Regions from separate parts of the Cytobacillus sp. Hz8 genome, predicted to be linked through region 4. Evidence: predicted binding sites of a transcription regulator. Region 4 holds the regulator's gene; each other region holds the start of a gene.
What was found. The regulator Rex, encoded in region 4, represses fermentation and respiration genes when NADH is low (regulators of the CRP and FNR family bind a similar motif). The targets are predictions, from matches to a motif close to TTGTGAAATATTTCACAA.

Region 1: a site for Rex is predicted at 2,371-2,388, ahead of ACE38V_RS04495 (DUF2249 domain-containing protein). Genes of this name have one in related genera too.
Region 2: a site for Rex is predicted at 1,967-1,984, ahead of ACE38V_RS06065 (phosphoketolase family protein). Genes of this name have one in related genera too.
Region 3: a site for Rex is predicted at 2,672-2,689, ahead of arcA (arginine deiminase). Genes of this name have one in related genera too.

The regions. Positions count from the first base shown of each region.
Region 1 is NZ_JBHKFI010000002.1:288,511-294,404, reverse strand. Features, by position in the region: gene ACE38V_RS04505 (b(o/a)3-type cytochrome-c oxidase subunit 1) at 1-352, shown strand, start outside; gene ACE38V_RS04500 (carboxypeptidase M32) at 402-1,919, opposite strand; gene ACE38V_RS04495 (DUF2249 domain-containing protein) at 2,077-2,310, opposite strand; gene ACE38V_RS04490 (nitric-oxide reductase large subunit) at 2,424-4,793, opposite strand; gene ACE38V_RS04485 (Crp/Fnr family transcriptional regulator) at 5,013-5,702, shown strand; gene ACE38V_RS04480 (DUF2249 domain-containing protein) at 5,716-5,894, shown strand, end outside.
Region 2 is NZ_JBHKFI010000003.1:191,121-197,014, reverse strand. Features, by position in the region: gene ACE38V_RS06075 (nuclease-related domain-containing protein) at 15-782, opposite strand; gene ACE38V_RS06070 (GntR family transcriptional regulator) at 1,186-1,908, shown strand; gene ACE38V_RS06065 (phosphoketolase family protein) at 2,107-4,491, shown strand; gene brnQ (branched-chain amino acid transport system II carrier protein) at 4,812-5,894, shown strand, end outside.
Region 3 is NZ_JBHKFI010000007.1:123,923-129,816, forward strand. Features, by position in the region: gene arcD (arginine-ornithine antiporter) at 1-100, opposite strand, end outside; gene argF (ornithine carbamoyltransferase) at 225-1,250, opposite strand; gene arcA (arginine deiminase) at 1,336-2,571, opposite strand; gene ahrC (transcriptional regulator AhrC/ArgR) at 2,906-3,367, opposite strand; gene ACE38V_RS10935 (glycoside hydrolase family 65 protein) at 3,744-5,894, shown strand, end outside.
Region 4 is NZ_JBHKFI010000015.1:104,262-110,155, reverse strand. Features, by position in the region: gene ACE38V_RS16955 (ABC transporter ATP-binding protein) at 1-1,313, opposite strand, end outside; gene moaC (cyclic pyranopterin monophosphate synthase MoaC) at 1,442-1,936, shown strand; gene ACE38V_RS16945 (redox-sensing transcriptional repressor Rex) at 1,956-2,606, shown strand; gene ACE38V_RS16940 (YdiK family protein) at 2,660-2,866, opposite strand; gene ACE38V_RS16935 (CPBP family intramembrane glutamic endopeptidase) at 2,867-3,598, opposite strand; gene groES (co-chaperone GroES) at 3,977-4,261, shown strand; gene groL (chaperonin GroEL) at 4,314-5,894, shown strand, end outside.

The sequences.
Region 1 (5,894 bases), on a different contig from region 4:
TTTACTTGGAGCACCACGTCGTTCTTCATTCTCTGATTACGCTGGGGCCGCACAAGCAGCTGACTGGGTTCCATATCAAATCGCACAAGCAGTAGGTGGTTCTATCCTATTCTTAGCGATTATTCTCATGCTTTACATCTTTATTAACCTTGCATTCTTTGCTCCTAAGGGTGAACAAGAATTCCCATTAGGAGAAGCAGAAAGTGCAGAAGAAAAAGCACCAATGGTATTCGAAAATTGGAAAATCTGGCTTGGAATTACCGCTTTACTTATCCTATTCGCATACACGATTCCATTTATTGATCTTATTCAAAATGCACCTCCAGGATCAAAAGGATTCAAATTATGGTAATAAGCAAGGCTCCCAACCTCTATGGTTGGGAGCCTTTTTTGATGAATCTTTATTTCAGCTGATAAATGCTTCTGTATTTTTCCTCTAAATAGTGAATAAGATACTCTGAATTTAATCCCTCACCCGTTACATCTTGTAATATTTCTAACGGTTTTTTTATTTTTCCAAATTGATGAATATGCTTATTTAACCATTCTTTAATGGGAAGTAATTCTCCTTTTTCTAACAATGCATCAAAATCTGGAAGGTCCCTTAATAAGGCGTTTTTAAATTGGGCGGCGTACATATATCCTAAAGAATAGGAAGGAAAATAGCCAAAGCTTCCACCTGCCCAGTGAACATCTTGAAGAACTCCTTCAGCATCATTTTCAGGACGGATCCCCAAATATTGCTCATACTTCTCATTCCAAATTTTTGGAAGATCCTTCACGTCGATTTCATCATTAAATAATCCTAATTCAATTTCATAGCGAATAATAACATGCAAAGGATACGTGAGTTCATCTGCTTCGATCCGTATAAGAGATGGTTTCGATTCATTAATTGCATGATAATACTCATCCAACTCGACATGAGAAAACTGTTCCTTAGCATATTGCCGGATTAAATCATAATTTTTCTTCCAAAAATGATAATTGCGGCCAACAAAATTTTCATAAAAAAGAGATTGAGACTCATGAATCCCCATAGAAGTTCCAGCACATAAGGTAGTGCCAATTAAATCCTTTGAAATATTCTGCTCATAGAGGGCATGCCCCCCTTCATGAATGGTGCCAAATACAGCCATTCGAAAATCAGTTTCATCATATCTTGTCGTAACCCTTACATCTCCGGGATTTAAGCTAATTTCAAAAGGATGAACTGTTTCATCCAATCGCCCTGCCTGAAAGTCATATCCCATCTGTTTTAATATTTCGATGCTAAACTCCCTCTGTTTATCCTTTGGAAATTTTCGGAACAAAAAGCTCGTATCTAGTTTTTCCCTTTTATTCGTTATAAGCTGAACAAGAGGAATAATAGATTCTCGTAATTCCCCAAATACCTTATTTAATAAATCAACCGTAACTCCAGGCTCATATAAATCCAAAAGGGCATTATACTTATTCCCTTCATAGCCGTAATAAGATATAAAACGTTTATTGAAAGCTACCAGTTGTTCTAAATATGGACGGAACATTTCGAAATCAGATTTTTCCCTCGCTTCCTCCCATATACTCTCAGCTTTTGATTGCAAAATGACATATTCCTTATATTCATCTGCAGGTATCTTTTTATTGCGTTCATAAGTTTTTCTACAATCCTCGACTAGCTTCTGCGTCAAAGGGGAAAGCTCAGAAAATACCTCTTTTCTCGTTAATTTCTCTATGTACTCCAGCATCTGATTCGAGGTAGACATTTGAAAAACTTCAGAAGAAAGAATTCCAATCACTTCTGATCGTTGATTAACTCCCTTTTTTGGAGCTCCTGTTCGCAAATCCCAAAATATTAATGATAATGCTTCGTTATAAGAGACTATTTTCTTCACATGCTCATAAAACGCATTTTCCAATGTTTGTAGTTTCGTCATATCAATCACTCCATTCATTTTCTTTTCTATCCATTTTATCACAGAATTCAGAAATTATTTCCATTTGGAGCATCTAGATGATTTCTTCATTATAAAAGAGACTAACTACAAAAATCATAGTTAGCCTTTTTTTAGAGTTTGTACTCGTTAAACTAATTTATTTTTTACCAATAGATACTTTCCAGGTTTCCGGACCCTCTTCAAGATATTTCCAAATAAATTGATCTTGTCTTTCCATCATGAATTGATAAAGTAATGGCTTTGGATCATGATCATTGATTAAAAGCATAAATTCTCCTGCATTTAGAGAATCAAAGGTGCGAAAAATTGTTGGATGCTTTTCACGTGGTGGATAATCTGGTACATTTACTGTTTGTGCATATTGAGTCATGATTCTTTCCTCCAAAAAATATATTTACAACTTTATAATAGTATTTTAATTGTCTTAACCATGTGAACCAAATCACACATAAGAATAGATTTTATTTTTTTCTGCTAAAATTATTATGCCTCATCTTCATCAATCGCTAAATCTTTTACTGGCAAAGGTTCATTCTCTTTATGTGTTACTTTTCTTAGGTTAAAAAGAGCTTTGACAGCAAAAATGGCTAATGCGGCAACGCCAATAAGGAAAATCGTATCTGGAACGGCACGAATGGTTAATAGCGTTTGAACGATATCTTTTTGTAAAAAGGCTGCTGAGCGTGAAGCGGCATATCCATGATTAAATGCTTCTTTAATTTGAATAATCCCAACCGGTAAAAGAGAAATTAAAATCATCCCAGCAAGTCCAATATTTAGCATGATACAGCTAAATTTAACCCATTTATCACTCCATTTTTCTGGTTTTGTAATATTTCTTAAGCAATAAATAAACACAGCACAAGCAAACATTCCATAAACACCCATCATAGCCCCATGTCCATGAGCTGGTGTTAAAAATTGTCCATGTTCGAAATAGCTGACAGAAGGAAGATTAATTAGGAAGCCCATCACTCCGGCGCCTACTAGATTCCAAATGGCAACAGAAATTAAGAACCAGAATGTACCTTTATAAGGGAAATCTATTCCTCCATCTCTCATCATCTTGTATTGATCATAGGCTTCTAAAATGAGTAAAGTTAATGGAATAACTTCTAAAGCAGAGAATACAGAACCAAGACCAATCCAAACCTCTGCTGACCCATTGTAATAATAATGATGGCCGATTCCAATAACGCCACTGCCCATTAAGAGAATTAACTGGAAGTAAAGCGCCCTGACAGTTGATTTTTTCGTCACAAGTTTCATTTGTACCATGAGGAAGCCAATAACAACAACGGCAAAGACCTCAAAAATTCCTTCAACCCATAAGTGGATAATCCACCAACGCCAATAATCTGCAAATGTAAAACTTGTATCTGGGTTAATCATGAAGGCGAATAAATAAAATAGCGGAACAGCAACAGCTGAATAGAAGAGAAGATGAATAAGTCCACCTTTGTCAGTTTCTTTCTTTAATCCGCTTCTGATGCCTCGGTAAACGATAAATAACCAAATGACCATTCCTGCTGCTAAGATATATTGCCATATTCTCCCTAATTCAAGATATTCCCATCCTTGATGTCCAAACAAGAACCAATTATTTCCTAAATATCCTTTAGCGCCTAACCACTGACCAAGCATACTTCCTGCAACTAACACAACAAGTGCCCAAAATAAAATATCGACGAGAAGACCTTGTTTTTTCGGTTCATGCCCGCCAACGAGTGGAGCAATGAAGATTCCCATTCCAAGCCAAGCAGTGGCAATCCAAAGAATGGCGAGCTGTAGGTGAAAACCTTTTGAAATATTAAATGGAAGAATATCATAGATCCATTTCAAGCCGAAGAAGCTCTCAGGTTCCACATAATAGTGTGCAAGAAGAGCACCAAACATTGCTTGAACAAAAAATAACACCGTCACAATCGCAAAGTATTTTCCTGTTTTCACCTGCGACAAAGTAACTGGAAGCCGTCGTAATTCGATTTTGGGAAAATTCCCTTTTTTATAGGCTTCTTGCATCCCTAAATGATAACGGTAGAAGACGAATAGAATAATTCCGATAAATAAAATTAAAAGGGTTACACTAGCTCCGCTCCACCAGATAGCTGAAAAGGACATATGATTTCCAGCATCCTCATAGTATGGCCAGTTGTTTGTATAAGTAATATTGTCCCCTTTTCTCTCTGTACTTGAAAGCCAAGCTGTCCAAAAGAAGAAATCAGATATTTGTGTGATTTGATCCCCTTTGCTAACCCAAGCCCTTCCCTTTTCCGGCATATCACTTTCTTTGATGAGATTCGGCTTTAACCCCCAGCCGTCTCCATCGGTAAAGACCTTTTTATAATAAGCTCTTACCTCCTCTAAGCCATAGCTTTGTGCATCTGTTAGCACAAGCCTATCTTTATTAGCCTGATAGCGATTTTTGCGCATTTCCTTTATGACTTTTGATTTAATGATGGATTGTTGGTCTTCATTCAATTCTTTAAAAGACTTTTCATATTGATGGAAAGATTTATAATCCTGCATTCCTTCTGTATATACCTTTAATGCTTCAGCCGTATAATCTGGTCCCATGTATGAACCATGGCCTAAGACTGTTCCATAATCCATTAAGCCATACTTTTGAAACACTGCTTGGCCTCCCATAATGGATTTCTTGGTTAGAAGCACCTCTCCTTTACTATCGGTAACCTCCAATGGTCTTGGAGCCATTTCCTTAAAGATCCAGACACCTCCAGCGATTAAAACTGTGAAGCTTAATATTAATGTAATAATGAGAATGGATTTTAATAGAGCATTTTTATTTTGTTTCCTAAACTGATTCGGTTTTGCTGACCTTTGCATTTCCATTCACACACTCCTCTCTGTTTTTTTCAACAGACCTGATTGTATAACGGATGATAATTTTTTATTGTGATGGATTTCATTTTTCACCTGTGATTTTCACCACAGATGAGAATGAGAATCAAAAATTATTAAAACTATGATGTAGGTCACATCATGGCAAAAAAACCATTGGTACAATAATAATCGTTAAAAAGAAATATTTGTTTTGTAGTTGGTGATTAAATGAGAATAGAAGAAATTACAGAAAGATTAATGAGTGTTCCATTATTTAATGATTTATCAAAGGAGGAAATACAACCCTTCGTCTCGATTGCAAGATATCGTTTTTACAAACCAAAAATGTATGTCTTTATGCAGGGAGATCCACTTGAAAATGTTTATTTCGTCCATTCTGGGCGGGTCAAAATTTTTAAAACAGAAGTCACAGGGAAAGAGCAAATTGTCTCCATTATTGAAGCTGGTGGAATGTTCCCGCATGCAGGCTTCTTCCGAAATGGAAATTATCCTGCCTTTGCGGAAATTATGGATGATACCCATCTGCTGATGATTCCGATTCAAAAATTCGAGGAAATTTTAATTTCCCACCCAGAGTTATGCATTAAGCTCTTTAAAGTGCTTGGAGGAAAAATAATTGAATTGCAATCTCGCTTAGAGGAGCAAATCCTTCATAACACCTATGAGCAAATTATTATGTTATTATTGCGCCTATGTAAAACAAATGGTGAAAAAATCGGAGATATCTATCGAATCACCACTTCATTTACAAATCGTGAGCTTGCCAATATGATAGGAACTTCACGGGAAACGGTTAGCAGAACGTTAAATGGCTTAAAAAAGAAGAAGTATTTAATGACTGATGAAGACGGATTCTTTCTTATTAATGTGAAAGATCTTCATCAAGAATTGCTATAAAGGAGAATAAATGATGAGTCAAAAAATCGTTGAACTAGATGTAAGAGAAGATATAAAAAACAAGCTGGAACCATTTCAAAAGATTATGGAGGCTATCAGTAGTTTAGAGGAAAATGATGTATTCATCCTCCATGCTCCCTTTAAGCCCGTCCCATTATTTCCGGTATTGAAAGGAAAAGGATTTACGGGTGA
Region 2 (5,894 bases), on a different contig from region 4:
ATAATCCTCCCAATCTATTTAAAATATGTACTTCGTTTATTCCCAATTGCAGTAAAGTTTTTCTTTAATATTCTGCTAACGGTCTTCGGATTTAAGCTCAGATCACTCCAATGATGGATATTCGAAGTCGTAATTCTTTCTTCAGGAAAAAGAAGTTGGAACTCTTTGATGTTCCGCAAAATAGCTTGTTCAATATTTTCAGTCTGCCCACACGTTTTGCAAATGAGGGAACTATTTTGAATTGAGACTCGAAAGGATTTACAATTGCTGCAGTAAGTTCCCTTTTTCAGTTGGTTGTAATGATAGATGGGTAATTTTGAAAATGGGTGCTTTGTTTGATGCAGAGAAATTAATGTTTGAGCTAGCCTTTGGTGTCCGGTGTTTAATTTCGATGTAGTTTTATTTAAATCTTGGAGAAATCTTTTGACTTGAGTGGGTAAAATAAAGGGTTGATCCATTGGGGCTTGATATAAGGTGAATTCAGGGTTAATAAAAATGACGTAGGATTCGATGAGGTAATTTTGCCTGAGGTTTTGGAGAAGTTGGCGGAATAGAGTAGTACTCCTTTTTAATTGATCAACAGGATTTTTACATTCACGATTATTGGATAAGGTATAGAGTTTGTCCGATTTAAAGTAATAATCCCCTTGAAAGTTTTTTATATCCAAAAGATGAATCCCCCCTTGCGAAATGATTAAGGAGTCGATTTGGAAAAAGAAGTTATTGACCTCGAGAAGGAGATCGTTAATGATGTATCTTTCCTCCTTCGGGTAAGTTGTCAGCTGATCAAATTTTCTTTCTCCATCAAGACCTTTTTCAAGGTTAGAGTAGTTGATTTTTCTTTCACATTTAACTCCATTCTTGTGTTTAAATAGTGCAGCACACTTAATTCATAGGATTCGTTTCTAGCTTTGAGTAGCATAGGTCACTTTCCTTCTTGAATATGTATATTTTCCTAAATTTTAACAAGATTTTGATGGGATCTCAACTTGTTTATCCCCTTGTTCAAAAAAATGAAATATAACTAAATGGTAAGTGATTATGATATAGTGAATATTGAAATAATGAGTGCGAGTGTTAAAAGTTGAAGCGTTGCTTTATTAAGTAAGGCTTTATTTTAGTCATAACAGCTGGTCAAAGAATATGTGTAGTATTGGATAGAAGAAGACCAAGAAGGAGTACAACATGGCAGAGTTAGTCTATAAGCAAATTATTGATGATCTAAAAAAGAAAATCTTTGCTGGACAGTTTGCTGATATGAGGTTACCGGATGAACGGAGTCTTAGTGAAACTTATCAAGTAAGTCGTAGTTCCATTAAAAGTGCGCTGACGAAGATGGCAAATGACGGCATTATTTTTAAAAAACGCGGTTCGGGGACCTTTATTAACCCGCTGTACATAAAAAATGAGTCGATTTTTAACTATGAGGGGTCGAATTTAGGAGTAACTGATAATTTCCAAATGAATGGGAAAAGGCCAAAGGTGAGGGTATTAAATTTCGAGGTTATTCCACCAACAGAGGAATTACAGCGGGATTTATTCCTCCAGCCTCACGATTTTGTTTATAAAATCATTCGGTTGCGTTTGTTTGATGAGGAGCCGTTTATGATTGAAACGGGATATATTCCTATAAAGATTGTTCAAGATTTAAATCAGACCATTATTGAGGGTTCAATATTTAACTATTTAGAGGAAGTACAAAATCTAGCTGTGACAAAATCCTTCTTATCGATTTCCGCAGAGCCTTCTGATGCAAATGATCAAAAACTTCTGCGTTTGAGGGAGAATGAGCCTGTGGGCATTATGGAGGGGATTTTCTTTTTGGATAATGGGACACCTTTTGAATTCTCCCATATGCGATTCCATTATAAGTATATGAAATTCAATACATTTGTATCGGTGCAATAAAAGAGGCTGAAATTTTCGGCCTCTTTTTTTGTTATGATTTTTTCCAGCTTGCCATATTTTATTCATAATTTCACAAAATTGGACCGTATCATTTTTAAAAATGATTGAATTTTATTAAAAAGTGGTTATGATTAGAGTATAGAAAAAAAGATTAGTGAAAGAATATATAGGAGAAATCATATAGGGAGCTGGTTAAAAATGGCATTATTATCTGAAAAAGTGGATTATTCATCTAAAGCGTATTTAGAAAAGCTTGATGCCTATTGGCGTGCAACGAACTATGTTTCAGTAGGTCAGCTTTATTTAAAGGATAATCCTTTATTACGTGAACCATTAAAAGAATCAGATGTTAAGGTTAAACCAATTGGTCACTGGGGAACAATTCCCGGTCAAAACTTCATTTATGCTCATTTAAATCGCGTTATTAATAAATATGATTTAGACATGTTTTATATAGAAGGTCCTGGTCATGGGGGCCAAGTGATGGTTTCCAATTCTTATCTAGACGGAAGCTACACAGAAATTTATCCGGAGATTACTCAAGATGTTCAAGGAATGAAAAAATTATTTAAGCAATTTTCATTTCCAGGCGGTATTGCATCACATGCAGCGCCTGAGACTCCAGGTTCCATTCATGAAGGTGGAGAATTAGGTTACTCTATTTCTCATGGTGTTGGAGCCATTTTAGATAATCCGAATCTTATTTCAGCTGTTGTGGTTGGGGATGGAGAAGCAGAAACGGGTCCACTTGCTACTTCTTGGTTTTCAAATCGATTTATTAACCCGGTAACAGATGGAGTGATTTTACCAATTCTACATTTAAATGGTTTTAAAATCAGCAACCCGACCATTTTATCACGACAAACGAATGCTGAATTAGCATTATATTTTGAAGGAATGGGTTGGGAGCCATACTTTGTCGAAGGGGAAGACCCAGCGCAAATGCACCAAGAAATGGCTGAGATATTGGATACAATTGTGGAGAGAATCCAAGAGATTCAAAAGAATGCACGTGAAAATAATGATCTTACTCGTCCAGCTTGGCCAATGCTTGTATTCCGTGCACCTAAAGGATGGACAGGACCGAAAGAATGGGCGAATGTACCTGTTGAAAATTCGTTCCGTGCTCACCAAGTGCCAATACCTGTTGACCAAAATAATATGCAGCATGTCGATTCATTAATTACTTGGTTAAAGAGCTATCGACCTGAGGAATTATTCGACGAAGACGGCCGTTTGAAAGCAGAAATTGCAGAAATTGCTCCTAAAGGCAATAAACGGATGGCGATGAATCCTGTCACAAATGCAGGAAAGATCATTAAAGATTTACATTTGCCAGATTTCCGAGAATTTGCACTTGAAAATTCTGAGCGTGGTAAAGTAATTGCTCAGGATATGGCTATTTTAGGGAAATATATAAAAGCTGTTGTTGAGAAAAATGAAGAGAACCGGAACTTTAGAATCTTTGGACCAGATGAAACGATGTCTAACCGCTTAGCACCAGTCTTTGAAGTAACAAAACGTCAATGGCTGGATAAGATTGTGGAACCAAATGATGAATTCCTAGCACCATATGGTCGTGTCATTGATTCTCAATTATCTGAGCACCAAGCGGAAGGTCTTTTAGAGGGATATGTTCTAACAGGCCGCCATGGTTTCTTTGCAAGCTATGAATCCTTCTTGCGTGTGGTTGACTCTATGATTACACAACACTTTAAGTGGTTACGAAAAGCAACGGAGCTTGAATGGCGTGAAGATATTCCATCCTTGAATGTGGTTGCCACTTCAACGGTGTTCCAACAAGACCATAATGGCTATACCCATCAGGATCCTGGAATTTTAGGGCATTTAGCTGATAAGAAACCGGAATTTATCCGTGAATATTTACCAGCTGATGCAAACTCTTTATTGGCTGTTTTCGATAAAGTCCTAAATGATCGTCAAAAGATCAATCTGATTGTTTCATCCAAACATCCACGTCCACAATGGTTCACAGCTGATGAAGCAAAGGAATTAGTAGATAAAGGATTGAAGGTAATCGATTGGGCAAGTACGGAAGTTGGTGGGGAACCTGATATTGTGATGGTTTCTGCTGGAACAGAACCAACAATGGAAAGCTTAGCGGCCATCTCTATCTTGAATGAAAAATTACCTGATTTAAAAATTCGCTACATCAACGTAGTTGATTTATTAAAACTAAGAAGCCCAAAATTAGATCCTCGTGGATTATCTGATGAAGAATTCGATCAGTTCTTTACAAAAGACAAACCGGTAATATTTGCATTCCATGGCTATGAAGGATTAATTAAAGATTTATTCTTTGAACGTCATAACCACAATCTCTATGTTCATGGTTATCGTGAAAATGGTGACATTACGACACCATTCGACATGAGGGTATTAAATCAAATGGATCGCTTTGACTTAGTGAAGGAGGCTGTTATGAGCTTACCGAATGCTGATCAATATCAAGCGATTGCTGAGGAAATGGAACAAATGGTTACAAAACATTATCATTATATCCGTGAAGAAGGCACAGATTTACCTGAAGTTGAAAATTGGGTATGGAAAGCTTTAAAATAATGCCTTTGTGATAAAAATTATAGACAAACCCAGACATGGAGAGTATGCTCATGTCTGGGTTTTTTTTATGTGTTGGAATGCATGTATAACAGGATGCTAGCTGCTCGCCATCAAAAAAATATTGGTGTATTCAGTCTGCGTTCTTAGGAGCAATATGAAAGATGTTATTTCTAAATATTGATTGGGTGTCGCAAATAAAAAGGGGAAAATTTCTAATTTGATGAATTATTATGTAATTTTTTAGATAAATCCTACAATGATCGAGAAATTTGGTAGAATAAAAAATATTTGAATATAACAATTTACTAGAGGTGGATGGATTGAACAAATTAACTTATAGAGAGATTATGTTTATTGGCTTTATGCTATTTTCGATGTTATTCGGAGCAGGAAATTTAATTTTTCCAGCATTTTTGGGTCATGCTTCCGGTGAACATGTATGGCAGGCAGTAATTGGCTTTATTATTTCGGATGCTGGTCTCTCTGTATTAGCCTTCATGGCTATTGCCAAATCAGGAACTTTCGATACATTGATTAATAGGGTGAATCCAACCTTTGCCCTGCTTTTTCCTATGGCGATTTATTTGTCCATCGGACCTGGACTTGCCATTCCACGTGCAGGCAGTCTAGCCTATGAGATGGGGGTAAAACCTTTTTTACCACAGACAATGGCGTCCTCGCCGATTGCACTATTAGTTTATACCGTTATATTTTTTAGCGTGGTTTTTTGGTTTGCGAAATCTCCATCTAAATTAGTCGATCGATTTGGCAAGATTTTGACTCCTTCTTTATTAGTATTGATTGTGATTATATTAATTAAAGCGGTGTTTACAGATTTATCTGACTTGCAGGGGGCTTCATTATCTTATAAAAATAATCCGATCTCACAAGGATTCTTAGATGGCTATCAGACCATGGATGCCATATGTGCAATGATCTATGGAATTATTTTTACCAATCTTTTTAAGAGTAAAAAAATAACGAAGCCTGCCTTACAGATGAAATACTTAATGATCTTTGGGCTTATTTGCGGGCTGCTCCTCACGTTTTGTTATTTAATTATTGCCTATTTAGGAGCTTCTGCAGCGGTCCCAGGAAAAGTAGATAATGGAGCCATTGTATTAAGCGTGGTATTGCATCAATTGTTTGGACAGGGTGGAACCATCGTGTTAGGTTTAATTTTTACATTAGCTTGTTTAAGTGTTTGTATCGGCTTAATCACATCCTGTTCTCAATATTTCTCAGGTCTATTTTCAAAGATATCCTATATTCAGTGGGCCATTCTTTTATGCGTGATTAGTGGTGTTGTAGCAAACCTTGGATTATCCCAAATATTAAAGGTGTCTGTTCCAGTGCTAGGACTATTGTATCCAATGGCGATTGCCTTAATTATTTTAGGTCTT
Region 3 (5,894 bases), on a different contig from region 4:
CAGCCATATCGCTTGCTAAGTTAAAGGCTCCGCCACCGATCATTGAACCAACGACTAGGGCGATTAATAAGAAGAGACCTAATTTTTTATCAGATTCCATGTTCTAACACCTCCAAATATAGGAAAAACAAAGGGTTTTACTTATTGAGGTAATATGAAACATTGATATCTATGGCTGACACCCAAAATATTAAGAACGGTGCCAACCATAGAGTTTATATGATTTATGCTTTGTATTTACTGCTAGTTGCTACCATTACGGCTTTAATGGTATGCATACGATTTTCTGCTTCATCAAATACATGGGCATGTTTGCTTTGGAATACTTCATCTGTTACTTCCATTGCAGTTAACCCGTATTTTTCATAGATTTCACGGCCTACAGATGTATCTAAGTCATGGAATGCAGGTAAGCAGTGAAGGAAGATGACATCATCATTGCCTGTTTTCTTAACCATTTCCATATTGACTTGATATGGTTTTAATAGTTTAATTCTTTCTTCAAACATATCTTCTTCACCCATTGAAACCCAAACATCTGTGTAAAGAACATCTGCACCATCGACGGCTTCATCTACATTATCCGTTACAACTACTCTTCCGTTTGATTCAAGAGCAACTTCTTTAGCGTATTTGACAATTTCCTCATTAGGGAATAGGGATTTAGGTGAGCAAATACGAATGTCCATACCTACTTTTGCTCCACCAATCAATAAGCTGTTAGCGACGTTATTACGGCCATCACCGACATAGACAAATTTCACGCCTTTTAAGTGACCGATATGTTCTTTTACAGTTAAGAAGTCTGCTAGCATTTGAGTTGGATGGAAAAGGTCTGTTAAGCCATTCCAAACAGGTACTCCAGAATATTCTGCAAGGGCTTCTACTGTTTCATGCTTGAATCCGCGGAACTCGATGCCGTCAAACATTCTTCCTAGTACTTTTGCTGTATCGGCAACGGATTCTTTCTTACCAAATTGAATGTCACCTTTACCTAAATATTCAGGATGGGCTCCTAAATCGATACAAGCAACGGTAAATGCACATCTTGTTCTAGTTGATGGTTTTTCAAAAAGAAGGGCAATATTTTTTCCTTCTAAATATTTATGAGGGATTCCAATTTTTTTCTGTTGTTTTAATTCTGCTGCTAAATCGATTAGATAGTTGATTTCATTTTCTGTGAAATCTTTTTCTGCTAGGAAGCTTCTACCTTTTAGATCAACGTTTAATGGTTTTACTTCTGTAATCATTTATATCTCCACCTTTATAAAAATTAAGAATGAAAGGTGAGGGAGTAGAAGTTGTCTATCCCCCATATATTGTTGAAAGAATTCGTTAAATATCTTCACGATATAATGGCATGCTCATGCAACGTGGGCCCCCACGACCTCTAGAGAGCTCCGAACTTAATACTTCAATAACTTCGATGCCATTTGATCTTAGAATTTCATTAGATACATAGTTTCTATCATATGTGACAACTACCCCAGGTGAGATAGCTAGAGTATTTGATCCATCATTCCATTGTTCACGTGCTGAGATGATAATATCTCCGCCACCACAAGGGATAAGATTGATTTCACTTAAGCCAAGTACTTCTTTTAAGGCTTCTTTAATATTATTTCGTTCTGCAATTTGAACCTTTTCCGGATCCTTAATATCTTTTTCAAGGATGTAAATTCTCATATTTCCATCTGGCCCTTGGATGGCTGGATGGATGGTGAATTTATCATAGTCAACCATTGTGAATACTGTATCAAGATGCATGAATGCTCTTGATTTAGGAATTTCAACAGCCACTACTCTAGTGATTTCACTTTGGCGTTTAAATAGATTAACCGCTAGTTTTTCAATAGCTCGAGCGGAAGTTCTGGAACTTACCCCAATGGCAATGGTGTCTTTGCTAAGAATTAACTCATCTCCACCTTCAATAGAGAATCCGTAATCTCTTCCAAGCCAAACTGGAATGTCATGTTTAGCAAATCGTGGATGGTACTTGATAATGTAATCCATAAACATGGATTCTCTACGTCTTGCACCTTCGCGCATTCTATTAATGGTTAGTCCATTTCCAATGGATGCTGCTGGGTCACGAGTGAAATATAGGTTTGGCATTGGATCCAAGTAGAATGGATAGTGATCACCCATTATTTCATAAAGATGAGTTTTCTTTTCTTCCTCAATTTCAGTTTTTAAAACGCCTGACATGATTTTATCGATCATGACTTCAGTTGGGAAAGATAGTAGATACTCACGAAGAGTTCTTCCTGCACCATTCACATTTGCTTTACTTTCAGCTAAAATTTGATCTACAAATTGGTGGCGAACTTCTTCGGTGCTTAATGCTTCTGCTAATAATTTTTCTAGATATAAAACTTCTATACCGCGGTTTCTTAAGGCATTTGCAAAATAATCATGTTCTTTTTGGATAGTAGGAAGATAGGGAATATCATCGAATAGTAATCTTTGTAAATATTCAGGTGTTAAATTTTCAACTTCTTTACCTGGTCTATGCAATAAGACTGTCTTTAAATCACCAATTTCAGATGTAACATGTATTGGATGTTTCATCAGTTTTGTTCCTCCTTTTGTAGTTAACTTTGGATATCCTTTACACTTTTTATGATATAGCGAAAATGAAAACGTTTTTGTGAAGGAGGTAACGCTTTCTTTGTGAATTATTCCACAAAGAATGATAGGAAAAATTCAAGTTGATGTATGAATATTGGTGAGCTTAAACATGGTCATTTGGTTTTGCTATTAAATAACGGGAAAATGACATGAATAAAAACTGAATAATATGCAATTTAGTGGGAAAAAGAAAGTTTATTCTGACATCTAAAAGATATGGGGATAAATCATAGCTTGGTAAAAATAGAAAAAACCAGTCTGAATGGACTGGTTTTTAAGCATAAAGTGTAATCATTTGTTTTAAGCGGCTTTCAATAATTTCCGCCTCGTGTGGAGTAGCGGAAATTATTAGGCAGGTATCATTTCCACAAACTGTACCAACCTTTTCCTCCCATGAAAGGTCATCTAATAAAACACCAACAGCATGGGCATTACCAGGGATGGTTTTGATGACAACGAATTGATCGACTAAAGAAATTTTGATACAAGCATCATTCATCACTCTTTTAAGTCGTTCTTCTGGTTGAAAATGAGTTTCAACAGGGATCCCATATTTAAATTTTCCATTGTTCAGAGGAATCTTAATTAGGTTTAATTCTCTTAAGTCTCGTGAAATCGTTGCTTGTGTCACGGTTAAGCCCGCTTTATTTAGGTATTGTACGATGTCATCCTGAGTTTCAACTTCATATTTTTTGATAATATCCTTGATTAGTTTTTGTCGTTCTTCTTTCAGCATCAACTGCACCTCGCAATTTTTGAACAGCAGCTACTCTCTGAATGATATAAATGTAAGGGATTCCAATTAAATTTTACACCCTAATCGTTATATAATTATTTTAGAAAAGTGTCAATTATTTTACATGTAGAAATAAGAGAAGGCTGTGATCAAAAAAATGTGAAGCCTGAAATTTATCGAGACATCATTCATTAAAAAAGGATAATCCTTTAATAGCGGAAGGCCTAAAGGGAGGAACAAATACTTTATTAAAAAAATTGAATTTTTATCATGATTTTTTTTGTGAAATCCTTTACAATAAAAATATAAGTAGCGAATTTTATTTTTTTTACTCGATTGTGCAAACGTTTGCATTAGAATATATGAGGTGAGATAAATGAAGAGATTATTTGGGATTGATCAATGGAAAATTAAAGAGAGTGCATTAAACCGTGAAGATTTCCGCTTAGCAGAAAGTATGATGAGTCTTGGAAATGGGCATATGGGGATGCGTGGAAACTTTGAGGAAACTTATAGTGGAGACCATCATCAAGGCTCCTACATTGCAGGAGTTTGGTATCCGGATAAGACAAGAGTCGGCTGGTGGAAAAATGGTTACCCTCATTATTTTGGAAAAGTAATTAATTCGATTCATTACATTGGCGTTCGAATCTTGATTGACGGAGTAGAGCTCGACTTGAATACAGCAAATCTATTAGATTATTACCGTGAATTGGATATGCAGCATGGGGTTTTAACACGGCGATTTACCGTGAGGCATAAAGAAAAAATAACTGAATTTGAAGTGATTCGTTTTCTTTCAATTGCTGATCACGAGCTTGCAGTTATTAAATATACAGCAACGGCAAAAAACTATCAGGGAGAAATTACATTTATTCCTTACTTAGATGGGGATGTGAGAAATGAAGATTCCAATTATGAGGAAGACTTCTGGCTAGAAATCAGCCGAGGAGTCAAAGACTTCCAAGGTCATTTAGTGATGAAAACGAAGGATAACCCTTTTGGAACACCCACATTTCAGATAGCGGCCAAAATGAAGCTCGCAATTGACGGTGATATTCAATCCATTTCTTATAATCAAAAAGAAGAGTATATCGATAACACTTTGGTGGTTTCATTAAAGGAAAATCATCCAGTGACACTTTACAAATACGTTGCAGTAACAACAGACCGTGATTATCAGAATTTTGAGTTGCTAGAGAAAGCGGATACAGTTTTGAAAAGGGCAATGGAAAAAGGGTTTGATCCACTATTTAGCGAGCATAAGGCTGAGTGGTTAAAACGTTGGGATATTTGTGATATTGAAATTAAGGGGGATGAGGAAGCTCAGCAAGGCATTCGTTTTAATTTATTCCAGCTATTCTCCACATATTACGGGGAAGATGCACAATTAAATATTGGCCCTAAAGGTTTTACCGGTGAAAAGTATGGTGGAGCGACTTATTGGGATACGGAAGCCTATGCCTTACCTCTTTATTTAGCAACGGCAAAACCTGAAGTAGCTCGTAATCTTTTAGTCTATCGCTATAATCAATTGAAGGGCGCTTATCATAATGCGAAGCAACAAGGCTTAAAAGGCGCGCTCTATCCAATGGTCACATTTAACGGAATTGAATGTCATAATGAATGGGAGATTACGTTTGAAGAAATCCACCGGAATGGGGCCATTGCTTACGCGATCTATAATTATGTCAACTATACGGGTGATAAGTCCTATCTACATGAAAAGGGGATTGATGTCCTGACAGGAATAGCAAGATTTTTTGCTGATCGCGTTCATTATCATAAGAAGAAGGATCAATACATGATTCATGGTGTCACAGGACCGAATGAATATGAAAACAATGTAAATAACAATTGGTATACCAATCTTATGGCTAGATGGACATTAAAGTACACTCTTGAAGTAATTGAGATTATAAAAGCTTCTGGATATGAAAAGCGGGTGCAGGAATTAAAAATTACCGAGCAGGAAGTAAAGAAATGGAACGATATTATCGAAAAAATGTATTTGCCATATGATGAAGAGCTTAGAGTATTTGTCCAGCATGATACATTCCTAGATAAAGAGTTAATGACTGTTGATCACTTGAGTCCAGAAGAACGCCCAATTAACCAAAAATGGTCATGGGATAAAATTTTGCGCAGCTGCTTTATTAAACAAGCTGATGTCCTCCAAGGATTATACTTTTTGAATCATGAGTTTACTCGAGAAGAAAAAGAGAGAAACTTTGATTTTTATGAGCCGATGACTGTTCATGAATCTTCCTTGTCTCCTTCTGTTCATGCTATTTTAGGAGCAGAGCTTGGCAAAGAAGAAAAGGCATACGAAATGTATCAAAGGACAGCCCGTCTAGATTTAGACAATTATAATAATGATACAGAGGATGGTCTTCATATTACCAGTATGACTGGGGCGTGGCTTGCCATTGTTCAAGGTTTTGCCGGAATGAGAACGGCATATGAAACTCTTTCTTTTGCCCCATTTGTTCCGAAGGCATGGGATTCTTATACGTTTAAAATTGTG
Region 4 (5,894 bases):
CCAGTAAAAAGAAAGTTGCCGAGTACTGTACGGATGTCCTTTTCATTTTTATTCGGATAATCATCCCAAAGTTCATTAAGGACCCTTTTATTCGAAGTTAGGTTAGCTTGCTCTTGATCGTAATAGCTAATAAATACATTAGAACCGTAATGAATTTCTCCAGAGATAGGAGAAAGTTTTTTCACAATCGTTTTGAGAAGTGTGGATTTTCCAATTCCATTTGGACCCACAAGGGCAATGCTCTCTCCTCTTGTGATACGGAAGGAGATATTCTCTGATACCTTTTCCGAATGGTAGCCTACTGATAAGGAATGCATATTTAGGACTTCATTTCCACTTTGCTTTTCAATGTCAAAACCAAAAGAGGCTGATTTTTCATCCCCTAAAGGCCGGTCCATGACTTCCATGCGATCAAGCATTTTTCGTCTGCTTTGAGCTCTCTTAGTTGTCGAGGCGCGAGCAAGATTTCGTTGTATAAATTCCTGAAGTTTTGTAATCTCGTCCTGCTGTTTTTCATAAAGCTTCATGTCTCTTTCGAAATTCTCCGCTTTTTGATCCAAATAAGCGCTATAATTTCCTTTAAACTTACTAATATGTTTTCGCGAAATCTCATATACTTGGTTCACTACTTTATCTAGGAAGTAGCGATCATGTGAAACAATTAATATTGCACCATCATAGCTTTGCAGATACTGTTCAAGCCAAGACAGGGTTTCAATATCTAAATGGTTGGTAGGCTCGTCCAAGATTAAGATATCGGGTTTTGTAAGGAGAAGCTTCCCAAGAGCTAAACGTGTCTTCTGTCCGCCGCTAAGACTGGCAATTTTGGTGGAATAATCAAAGGTTTGGAAATTCAACCCATGTAAGATAGAGCGGATATCGGCCTCATACTGATAACCTCCCATTTCTTTAAATTTCACTTGGAGTGTATCATATTCTTTTATGATTCGTTCATATTCTGTATTGTTATCATAAATAGCGGGATTTGCCATTTTTTCCTCTAATCTTCGAAGATCTTGTTCTAAATCTCTTACCTGTTGAAAAACAGTCAGCATCTCATCCCAAATTGATAATTCTGATTCTAGCCCAGTATTTTGTGCTAAATAGCCAATGGAAACGTCCTTTGGCTTTATCACTTCGCCAGCATCATAGGACATTTTTCCAGCAATCATTTTTAATAATGTTGATTTACCCGCGCCGTTTCGGCCTACTAAGGCAATGCGGTCGCGCGTTTGGACTTCAAGCTTTATATTCGATAAAATAAGGTCAGCTCCGTAATATTTAGTTAACCCATTAACTTGTAATAAAATCATCTCTTTCACCCCTGCATCTAGAGATAGTGTAACGTATTCGTCAATGTTCATCAATATTTGTGAATAAATGTACAATGTTAATACACAGTAGGGAAAAAATAGTGTATCATTCTAAGTGAGGTGTTGATATTTTGAAATTTACCCATTTTAATGAAGAAGGCAGAGCCAAAATGGTGGATGTAGGGGATAAGCCCGAAACAATTCGTATTGCCAAAGCGCAGTCAAGTATTATAGTCAATCAAGAAATCTATAATGGGATTACGAATAATCAAATCAAGAAAGGTGATGTTCTCGCAGTTGCTCAAGTAGCAGGGATAATGGCCTGCAAAAAAACATGGGAAATCATCCCAATGTGTCATCCAATACCATTAACAGGTGTCGATATTGCTTTTCACTGGGAAGAGGAAGCTGAAGAAAATTATAGGCTTGTTATGATTGCCACAGTGAAAACGAAGGGAAATACAGGTGTAGAAATGGAAGCGTTAACAGCCGCATCTGTGTGTGCCTTAACCGTATATGACATGTGCAAAGCCTTAGATAAAGGGATGATAATTGGAGAGACTTATTTACTTGAGAAATCTGGTGGAAAGAGTGGCGACTACAAAAGAAAAGAGAAAATTTAAATGATTGGGGGGAAAAGAAGTGAGTAATGGTACGATGAAAATCCCACAAGCGACTGCGAAAAGATTGCCGTTATATTATCGGTTTCTAAAAAACCTACACTCATCTGGCAAGCAAAGAGTCTCTTCTTCAGAACTCAGCGAAGCGGTGAAGGTGGATTCTGCGACGATTCGCCGGGATTTTTCCTATTTTGGTGCATTAGGGAAAAAAGGTTATGGCTACAACGTCAATTATCTTCTATCCTTTTTTCGTAAAACCTTGGATCAGGATGAATTAACAAAGGTTGCCTTAATTGGGGTGGGTAATTTAGGTACGGCGTTTTTAAATTACAATTTTTTGAAAAATAACAATACGAAAATTGAAGTAGCCTTTGATGTTGATTCGTCCAAGGTTGGAACGAAAATTGGGGATATCCCTGTCTATCATATGGATGATTTAGAGAAGGTTTTGGTAGACGAAGACATTCAAGTTGTCATCTTAACGATTCCAGCACCTGTTGCACAATCGATCACGGATCGTTTGGCAAAAGTGAATGTAAAGGGAATTCTTAACTTTACTCCTGCCAGGTTAACAGTACCTTCTTCCATTCGTATTCATCATATCGATTTAGCAGTAGAACTGCAATCATTAGTCTATTTTTTGAAACATTACCCAAATGGGAAACAAGACTAAAGAAAAGCGGCTTATTTTTAATGAATCGTCTTCATAAAATAAGCCGCTTTTTATTATTTTCGATTTTGAATTTTTTTAATTTTAAAGTGAAAGGAGATCATTCTAATGCCTGATCCTAAATCAAAGGTGGCTAATATTACGAGCAGGTAAGTGAAAAACCGCCACTGTCCATCTTCTTGGATATTTTGAATAGCAAAAAAGATGAATAATATCCCCAAGAATATATATAAGATCCCGGAATAAAGGGGTGATTGCCTCATTTAAAGTCCTCCGATAAAACCTTGAATTTTTTCCGCATCATGTATCATTCTTTCGAGGTCATTCTTATAAATGGATTGAACTAAAACCACAAATGTATTCATCGCCACATGAGCAAACATCGGTACAAGAATGCGATTTGTTTTGACATAAAGAAATGCAAAGGTAAAACCCATTGCTGAATATAAAAGGATGTGCTCAGGCTCTCCATGTGCTAAAGCAAAAATAATGGAACTAATTAGTGCCGATATCAGGAAATTAAATCGTTTATGTAGGGAACCGAAAATGATTTTTCGAAAAACAATTTCCTCCAACATCGGTCCAATGATGGAAGTGACAAGAATAACAATCGGGTAAGTATTGATTAAATGGATGATTTGCTGCGTATTTTCTGAACCCATTTCGATGCCGAGGAGGCTTTCAATTCTTGCTGCAATTCCTTGAGCGAAAAGGGCTAAAAATACACCTCCAACTGCCCATAAAATCGAGTTGCTTACAGGTGCCAAAGGTTTGTTTCTATTATAGTGTAGCATTTCCTTTCTTAATAAGAATAAAACAATCACTAAAGTAACGGCGAAGCTGATAACAAGCCAAATGGATACTGAATATATTTGCAATTTTCTCTGACTGATTCCTAAAGCCTCTCCCATTAATGAAATGAATGGAACGCCGATAAAGCTTGAAAACTGCATGATTATGTAGGCGATGATGATAAGCCAGTATTCTTTTTTCAAAATGATTTGTCTCCTTTTTCGTTTCTCCTATAATAATAAGCTGATCATTGGGTACCCAGTTGTTAGTAAAATATGAGCAGCATCGAATTTCACTTTATTCTCATTCTACTAATAAATTGCCCTTTGTTTCAAATGGAAGACATTTTAAACTATATTTCAGAATGATTAAATTTCTGTTTGCTTTTTCCAAAATGCTGGATAAATAAGCAAATGCAGTACATACTTGTAAGTGTTTAAGATCATAAGTAAATTTGAAAAAAATATGGCTTTTTACTTGCAAATTTTTTTCAGATTCTTTAATATAATAAATGTGTTAGCACTCAATCGAAGAGAGTGCTAATAATAAAATTTACATATTATTTGAGGAGGTTGTTTCACTTGTTAAAGCCACTAGGTGATCGTATTGTCATTGAGCTTGTTGAAACAGAAGAAAAAACTGCAAGCGGTATTGTTTTACCAGATACAGCGAAGGAGAAGCCTCAAGAAGGTATCGTCGTTGCTGTTGGATCTGGAAGAGTTCTAGAAAACGGTGAACGTGTTGCACTTGAAGTTTCTGTTGATGACAGAATTATCTTCTCAAAATACTCTGGAACAGAAGTGAAATACGACGGTAAAGAATATTTAATTCTACGCGAAAATGACATCCTTGCTATAATCGGCTAATTATACGAACGTTCAACAGATATAAATCAAATTTATAGGAGGTTTTTTAATAATGGCTAAAGAAATTAAATTTAGTGAAGAAGCTCGCCGTTCTATGCTTCGTGGTGTAGACGCGCTTGCTGATGCGGTTAAAGTTACTCTTGGACCTAAAGGACGCAATGTGGTTCTTGAGAAAAAATTTGGTTCTCCATTAATTACAAATGATGGTGTTACCATTGCAAAAGAAATCGAATTAGAAGATGCATTTGAAAACATGGGTGCAAAGCTTGTTGCTGAAGTTGCAAGCAAAACAAACGATGTAGCTGGAGATGGTACAACGACTGCTACCGTTCTTGCACAAGCGATGATTCGTGAGGGTCTTAAAAACGTTACTGCTGGTGCTAACCCAATGGGTATCCGTAAAGGTATTGAAAAAGCAGTGGTAACCGCTGTTGAAGAATTAAAGGCAATCTCTAAACCAATCGAAGGCAAAGCTTCTATCGCTCAAGTTGCAGCCATTTCTGCTGCTGATGAAGAAGTAGGCCAACTTATTGCTGAAGCAATGGAGCGCGTTGGTAACGATGGTGTTATCACAATTGAAGAATCAAAAGGATTCACAACTGAACTTGATGTAGTAGAAGGTATGCAATTTGATCGTGGATACACTTCAGCTTACATGGTAACTGATACAAACAAAATGGAAGCTGTTCTTGAAAATCCATACATCTTAATTACTGATAAGAAAATCTCCAATATCCAAGAAGTACTTCCTGTTCTTGAACAAGTTGTACAACAAGGTAAGCCATTATTACTTGTTGCCGAAGATGTTGAAGGGGAGGCTCTTTCCACTTTAGTATTAAACAAACTTCGCGGAACATTCAATGCAGTAGCTGTTAAAGCTCCTGGATTCGGGGATCGCCGTAAAGCTATGCTTGAAGATATCGCTATCTTAACTGGCGGGGAAGTCATCACTGAAGAACTAGGACGTGAACTTAAGTCTGCAACGATTTCTTCATTAGGACGCGCTGCTAAAGTTGTTGTGACAAAAGAAAATACAACAATCGTAGAAGGTGCTGGTGAATCAGAGGCTATCCAAGGCCGTGTAAACCAAATCCGCATTCAATTAGATGAAACGACTTCTGAATTTGATCGTGAAAAATTACAAGAACGTCTTGCTAAATTAGCTGGCGGTGTTGCGGTTATCAAAGTAGGTGCTGCAACTGAAACAGAATTAAAAGAACGCAAACTTCGTATCGAAGACGCATTGAACTCAACTCGTGCGGCTGTTGAAGAAGGGATCGTATCCGGTGGTGGAGTTGCACTTCTAAACGTATACGGTAAAGTTGCTTCTCTTGTAGCTGAAGGTGACGAAGCTACTGGTATTAACATCGTATTACGTGCGATTGAAGAACCTGTTCGCACTATCGCTCACAATGCTGGTCTTGAAGGATCCGTTATTGTTGACCGCTTAAAACGTGAAGCTGTCGGCACAGGATTTAATGCTGCTACTGGCGAATGGGTAAACATGATCGAAGCTGGTATCGTTGACCCAACTAAAGTAACTCGTTCAGCTCTTCAAAACGCTGCATCTGTAGCTGCTATGTTCTTAACAACTGAAGCTGTTGTTGCTGATAAACCAGAACCTGCTGCACCT